DNA from 2 places in the Priestia sp. AB genome. Region 2 is predicted to be linked to the other one. Evidence: a T-box and tRNA genes for the amino acid it is inferred to sense, from the RefSeq annotation. Region 2 holds a T-box; the other holds one or more tRNA genes.
What was found. A T-box is a leader RNA that pairs with one kind of tRNA and senses whether it is charged. The one in region 2 lies ahead of ileS (isoleucine--tRNA ligase), so its partner is inferred to be a tRNA-Ile.
Positions count from the first base shown of each region.

Region 1: it encodes a tRNA-Ile, which carries the amino acid that the T-box ahead of ileS (isoleucine--tRNA ligase) is inferred to sense. The anticodon was not compared.

Region 1 covers NZ_JAQMYN010000001.1:374,408-378,233, forward strand. The annotation lists gene POF52_RS01885 (MFS transporter) at 1-728, shown strand, start outside; gene POF52_RS01890 (DUF1189 domain-containing protein) at 876-1,667, opposite strand; gene POF52_RS01895 (DUF456 domain-containing protein) at 2,015-2,500, shown strand; tRNA gene POF52_RS01900 (tRNA-Asn) at 2,563-2,637, shown strand; tRNA gene POF52_RS01905 (tRNA-Met) at 2,639-2,712, shown strand; tRNA gene POF52_RS01910 (tRNA-Asn) at 2,753-2,827, shown strand; tRNA gene POF52_RS01915 (tRNA-Ile) at 2,831-2,907, shown strand; tRNA gene POF52_RS01920 (tRNA-Ser) at 2,919-3,011, shown strand; gene sodA (superoxide dismutase SodA) at 3,209-3,817, shown strand.
Region 2 covers NZ_JAQMYN010000001.1:615,616-619,441, reverse strand. The annotation lists gene ileS (isoleucine--tRNA ligase) at 1-2,257, opposite strand, end outside; T-box leader at 2,328-2,548, opposite strand; gene POF52_RS03205 (DivIVA domain-containing protein) at 2,618-3,112, opposite strand; gene POF52_RS03200 (YlmH family RNA-binding protein) at 3,197-3,826, opposite strand, start outside.

The DNA of each region.
Region 1 (3,826 bases), 240 kb from region 2:
GGTATGCCGCGTTTTTTGTCTATCCTTTAGCTGCAGGTGCTGCTTTAGTAGGTATAGTGCTGTATGTGAGAGAAGGGAAAACAGGTTCGGGTTCAGTATCTGTTCAAGAATATTTAAAGAGAGCCATTGGGATTGTCTATGATAAAAGAAAATCGCTTTTTCCTTTATTCTTTGTCGGGGGATTGGGGTTGTTTTTATTATTTGGCATTTTATATTATTTATCTTTTCTAATAGAGGAAACGTATCATATAGACGGTTTTTTTAAAGGAACCGCTTTTTTATTTCCTCTTGGTGCGATGACGCTCGTTTCTTATTGGACCGGTCAACGCATCAAAACAGATGTAGAGCTCATGAAAAAATTAATGATAGTAGGGATAACTCTTTTATTCCTGATGTTTGGAGTATTAACGATTATTTATACGCTTCCTGTTCTGATGTTTTGTTTGACAGTCGCCTTTGGCGGCTTAGGATTTGTTCTTCCGTGTATTAATATGATGATTACTTCAGCGGCTTCAGACGAAGAAAGAGGGTTTATTGTATCTATTTATGGAACGGTGAGATTTTTAGGAGTAGCGTTGGGACCTGTTGTTTTTGAAGTGTGGATGCATGCTGAAAGGCTGATGTTTGTTTATAGCTTTATTCTGCTCACAGCAGGAGGTTTGTGGGTTTTGTATCAGTTGAAAATTCTTCCTTGTGCAATGGGAAGAAAAAAAGTTGTACCGAAATAAAGAGGCTGAGACTTAACTAAATCACCCCAATCACCAGCTAGAAGCAGCCGCATACATGAAACCTGCGTTCACCATATCAATAAAAAAATCCAAAAGAGGTGGATTCTCTATCAAGAATCTAGATTCCTCGTTTGGATTCTCCTTCAACTAAAATACGTTTGTCCCAGCATCTTTATTAGGTTTTACCTTTCTTCTTATAGGAACCCTTGTGACGAGCAACAAGTAAATGAAGAATGTTCCTATCCAGTAAAGAGAGCTATGTAGTGCTAGAGACAAAGAAAAAGCTTCAAAAAGCGTATAAAGCAGCGTGAAGGCTACCGTACTATAAGCGCTCAGTGCCCATAGCTGCTTGAAGGGAAGCTGCTTTTTAGCAATGAGTCCAATCAGCTTTCCAAGATAAGCAAGGCAGGTAATAGAAAGGAAGTTTAGTCCAGATGTTAATACGTACAGTAAAAGCATAGCGATAGGGACAAGTATGTATAAAGAAAATTTTTGTTCGTGCAGCAAGTTTAACAGTTCATTTTTATCTTTATGATGCCAGTTTAGCAACTCATATGAATACGTTTGTGTTTGTGAATTAGTCGTGATGTAAATTCCATCCTTTAAAAAACCAATGGCATGAGCAGGGGAATGAAATCGTTCAATAGACTGTGAGGGGTTTAAGATAAAAGCGGTACCGTTTACTTTTTTTGTGAAAGGTTGACTTGACGTAAGCTGTGAGTTTGAAATAGAAAAAGAAGAAACAGATTTCGGAAGATCTGTAGTAGCGATATGATAGCCGTTTACAATCGTCAAAGTCATAAAGAAAAATGTAGGCAGCAAAGAAATAAATGTTAAAAACAGCACAAAGCCAATTGTTTTATTCGTATGCTCAAAGCGAAGCGACCTTATTTTTTTGAAGGAAATAAAACTCCATGCCATCTTTTTCAGCATGCTCATTGTAAAGCCTCCTCTTATTGAAGATTCTGATTATACCTTATTTTATAGCGAAAATTTAAGGTTTACAATAGATTTTAGAAACCGTTACCAATTACAATGATGCGGTGGAGCGTTTTGTTACAAGCACATTTTATGCGTATATGTACAGGTTTTGCCGTCATTGTTTTTTTGGATATTACGGGCACCTTGAGGACCGTGCTGTTAATATTGCAGAGGTACACTCGAAAATCTTTATTTGAAGAGGTATTCGAAAGTAAAATAAAGGAAGTACTCGTCGTGCAAGGTCTTTCTTTATAGGAGTGGTTATTGTATGATAAATAGTAATAATAAAAAGGATAGGTGCGGGCATGGCTATTTTATGTTGGGCGTTAATTATCGTTAGCTTTGTTGTATCGTTTGTTGGGTTGGTTTATCCCATCATACCGAGCGTGCTATTTGTAGCTCTAGGATTTGTTATATACGGTTTATTTTATAATTTTAGCTCCTATAGCTGGTTATTTTGGGTGGTACAAGGATTGTTAGTTGTCGCACTTTTTTTAGCAGACTATATAGCTAATATTATTGGTGTGAAAAAATTCGGAGGCACTAAAGCAGGTGTTTGGGGAAGTACAGTTGGGCTGCTTGTAGGTCCGTTTGTCATTCCGGGATTTGGAATTATTTTAGGGCCGTTTATCGGAGCGATTGTAGGAGAACTGATTGTTCATCGGACCACAATTAGCAACGCAGTAAAAATTGGAGTAGGTTCGGTTATTGGCTTTTTTAGTGGCGCTATTTCAAAAGGATTTATTCAACTGCTGATGATTGCCTATTTTTTATACGCAGTTTTAAAATAATATATTGACTTTAGGCTAGAAACATGTTAAATTTTTAATGTCGCTAGTAAATGTTATATTGTTCCACAGTAGCTCAGTGGTAGAGCTATCGGCTGTTAACCGATCGGTCGTAGGTTCGAGTCCTACCTGTGGAGCCATGGCGGTGTAGCTCAGCTGGCTAGAGCGTACGGTTCATACCCGTGAGGTCGGGGGTTCGATCCCCTCCGCCGCTATTTTCCAATTTACGTTTGTGACTTACATAATTCATATTGTTCCACAGTAGCTCAGTGGTAGAGCTATCGGCTGTTAACCGATCGGTCGTAGGTTCGAGTCCTACCTGTGGAGCCATGTGGACCCTTAGCTCAGCTGGTTAGAGCAGACGGCTCATAACCGTCCGGTCGCAGGTTCGAGTCCTGCAGGGTCCACCATTTATAAGGTTGGAGGAATACCCAAGTCCGGCTGAAGGGATCGGTCTTGAAAACCGACAGGGGTGTTAAAGCCCGCGGGGGTTCGAATCCCTCTTCCTCCGCCATACTATTGTCTATTCAAAGCTTCTTTTGAGAAAAAGAAGCTTTTTTTATGTTTAAAAGAATAGTGAATGGGAATTAGGTAAATATAAATCATGGATTAGGAACTTTTTATTTGAAACAGTAGGGTAAATTTGCTAATCTAAACGTATATGGTGCTTTCGCGCCAAAATGCTTACATATTTTGAAGGAGGAATTATTCATGGCTTACAAATTACCAGAACTACCTTATGCATACGATGCACTGGAACCACATATCGACAAAGAAACAATGAATATTCACCACACAAAACATCACAACACATATGTTACAAATTTAAACGCTGCTGTTGAAGGCAAAGCGGATTTAGAAAGCAAAAGTATTGAAGAGTTAATTTCAAACTTAGATGCTGTTCCTGAAGATATCCGTACAGCAGTACGCAATAACGGTGGCGGTCATGCGAACCACTCATTATTTTGGACAATCCTTTGCCCTAACGGCGGCGGTGCTCCAACTGGTGAATTAGCAGACGCTATCGCTAGCAAATTCGGCAGCTTTGATCAATTCAAAGAAGAATTTGCAAATGCAGCTAAAACTCGCTTCGGTTCTGGCTGGGCTTGGTTAGTTGTAAACAACGGCGAATTAGAAGTAACAAGCACACCAAACCAAGATAGCCCATTAATGGAAGGTAAAACGCCAATTCTTGGTCTAGACGTTTGGGAGCACGCTTACTACTTAAATTACCAAAACCGCCGTCCAGATTACATTTCAGCATTCTTTAATGTTGTAAAATGGGACGAAGTTGCTAAGCGTTACGACGCTGCAAAATAAGCTAAAGAC
Region 2 (3,826 bases):
TCGTTAACGATAATAACGTTTCATAAAGAACCGTTTGAATGCTGCGGCGCTCTACATTATTTTCTGCTTCGATGTACAATACATCTTTTGCAAAGTCTAAGTAGAATGAACTCATATCAATTGTACAGAAATTATGCACTGCGTGATAAATGCTTGAGAATTCATATGAATCATAAGATTTTTTCACTTTATCAATTAATTTGTTCAACTTCACAAGCATGTAGCGGTCTACTTCACGAAGGTCTTCAACAGCTACAGCATCAGTTGTTGGATTAAAGTCCGCTAAGTTTCCTAGTAAGAAACGGAACGTGTTGCGGATTTTACGATATACTTCTGCTACTTGTTTTAAAATGTTATCAGATACACGAACATCAGCTTGGTAATCTACAGAAGCTACCCATAAACGTAAAATATCTGCACCTAGTTGTTTCATTACTTTTTCTGGAATTACAACGTTTCCTAATGACTTACTCATTTTGCGACCTTCACCGTCTAAAGCAAATCCGTGGCTAAGTACCCCTTTATAAGGTGCTTCACCCGTTACAGCTACGCTTGTAGAAAGACTTGAATTAAACCAGCCGCGGTATTGGTCAGAACCTTCTAAATACAAATCAGCCGGACGCTGTAAGTCTTCACGTTCTTCAAGAACAGCTTGATGTGAAGAACCAGAGTCAAACCATACGTCCATGATGTCTGTTTCTTTTGTGAAGCGGCCATTTGGGCTTCCTTCATGAGTAAAGCCTTCCGGAAGCAAGTCTTTTGCTTCACGCTCAAACCATACGTTTGATCCATGTTCTCTAAATAGATTTGATACGTGTTCGATTGTTTCGTCCGTAATGATTGGCTCATCATTTTCAGCATAAAATACCGGAATCGGAACGCCCCATGCACGTTGGCGAGAAATACACCAGTCGCCGCGGTCACGCACCATGTTATAAAGTCGCGTTTCACCCCAAGTAGGCACCCATTTTGTTTTTTCTACTGCTTTTAATAAATCTTCACGGAAATCTTTAATAGACGCAAACCACTGTGCTGTTGCACGGAAAATTGTTGGTTTCTTTGTACGCCAGTCATGTGGGTATGAGTGGGTAATGAAACTTAATTTTAACAGCGCGCCTTCTTCTTCTAGTTTGTCTGTAATCGGCTTATTCGCTTTATCATAGAATAACCCTTCAAATCCAGGTGCTTCATTCGTCATATGACCCTTACTGTCGACTGGACAAAGAACTTCCAAACCGTATTTTTGACCAACGATAAAGTCGTCTTCCCCGTGTCCCGGTGCTGTATGAACACACCCAGTACCAGCATCCGTTGTTACGTGATCCCCAAGAACAACTAATGAATCACGCTTGTAGATTGGATGCTCGGCTACTACACGCTCAAGTTCTGAACCTTTTACCGTACGAAGCGTCTTATAGTCAGCCCATTCAATTTCTTTAGCAACTGTTTCAATCAGTTCAGTTGCCACTACATATTTTGCTCCATCTGCTTCAACTACGCTGTACTGAAGCTCAGGATTGACAGCAATCCCTTGGTTAGCTGGCATTGTCCATGGTGTTGTCGTCCAAATGATGAATTTTTCATCTTGTTCAAGCACACCTTTACCATCTTTTACGTTAAACGCTACGTAAATAGAAGCTGAACGCTTATCATAGTATTCAATTTCCGCTTCTGCTAAAGCAGATTCACTTGAAGGGGACCAGTACACAGGTTTTAACCCTTTATAGATGTAGCCTTTTTTCGCCATGTCACCAAACACTTTGATTTGCTGCGCTTCGTACTGCGGCTGAAGCGTTACATATGGATTATCCCAATCTCCGCGTACACCTAAACGCTTAAACTGCTCACGCTGGCCGTTTACTTGTTCCCAAGCATACTGTTCGCAAAGCTTACGGAACTCAGCTACCGTCATTTCTTTGCGGTTTACTTTTTTATTTTTTGTTAAAGCTGTTTCAATTGGCAAACCGTGTGTATCCCAGCCTGGTACATAAGGTGCGCAGAAGCCTGACATCGACTTATAGCGAACGATAAAATCTTTTAAAATTTTATTTAATGCATGTCCCATGTGAATATCGCCATTCGCATATGGAGGTCCATCATGCAGGACAAATAGCGGACGGCCTTCCGTACGTTTTTGTACTTTTTCATAAATATTCATTTCAGCCCACTGTTCTTGCATTTTAGGCTCGCGGTTCGGTAAATTTCCACGCATTGGAAATTCAGTTTTTAGCATCAATAATGTATCTTTATATTCCATGTTTTACCCTCCAAAAAAAACGTAAATTTCATATCTTTTTGTACCATAACAAAAAGACCTCCTCATCCCAAAAAGGGACGAGAAGGCCTCCCGCGGTACCACCCTAGTAGATTTGCTGTACGCAAATCCTCTTTGCATTCGTAACGTGAATAAACCGCCACTGCTTACTATCATCAGTTCAGCAATGGTACTCTAGGGTGATTTTCACTTTTTTGTTTGTTATCGAGCTCACACCATCCTCGATTCGCTTTGACAAACTAAAAAAGCTACTGTCCCTGTCTCCGTACTGTTTGATATGAAATTTCATCTGTTACCAAATTATATGACAACAAAACGTGAGAAGTCAAGATGATGTCTTGACTAGTCAATTTTTTCTTCTAGCGCTGGCATCTCATAATCCATCAACTGATCCCAGTCGTCGCTGTTTAACATTTCAAGCTGTGCTTCGATTAACATTTTGAAACGAGTTCTAAATACTTTAGACTGCTTTTTCGTCTCCTCAATGTCCATCGCAATTTTACGAGACTTAGACAGTGCTTCATTAATAATACGGTCCGCATTTTTTTCTGCTTCTTTTATAATGAGCTTCGCTTCTTTTTCAGCGTTTCGCTTCACATCTTCCGCTGCTTCTTGAGCAATTAAAATTGATTTATTTAACGTTTCTTCGATGTTAGTAAAATGTCCAAGACGATCTGTTAATTCAGATACTCTTCCTTCTAACTCCTTTTTATCACGCATGACCAGCTCATAGTCTTTAATTACTTGGTCAAGAAACTCATTTACTTCATCTTCATCATATCCGCGAAATCCGCGATTAAACTCTTTGTTATGAATATCCAAAGGGGTTAAAGGCATCTAGGCCACCTCCGTGTTGTCTCATTACGTCATTAGTAATGGTTTATTCGACATATTTTTAAAATTTCCTGCTAGTAGATTTCTTTATTTCTGCTTTCCTACAACAATTCGCCATTTTTCTTTTTTGGTTTTGCCTTCAAGTGAAACGATACGACTTCTGCCGTGACCACGAAGCGACAAAATATCACCTTCATGACATTCAAAAGAAGGCTGTTCAATGACTTTAAAATTTACTTTTACCGCTCCATTTGCAATAAACGGCTGGACTTTTTGTCTTGATAAATTGTGAATGGTCGACAGCAAAACATCAAGCCTCATTGAAGAAACTGTATAAACGTGTTCAACCAGCTCTTCTTTTAAAACATGCAGCTGCTCTCTTTGAATAGAAGAAAGTGAAACTTTGGCTTTTCCAATTGATGTTAAATTCATCTCAATATAAGAAGAAATTTCCTCTGCAACTACAAGCTGAATATCGTCTCCCGCGACCAAAATATCGCCAAATTTTGAACGGCGCAGTCCTAAGGACATCGCCGAACCAAGAACTTGAGGATGTTCAATCGTCACAAACTTTTTAGGATAATTGAGCTCGTACATATGCAACTGAAAATCTTCGCTTTGAGGTACATAGTAATCCGGATATAGCAGCGCACGCTTGCGTTCAGCAAACGGTTGTCCACCATCAAATGAAACTTGAACCTCTCCTTCAGTCCCGAC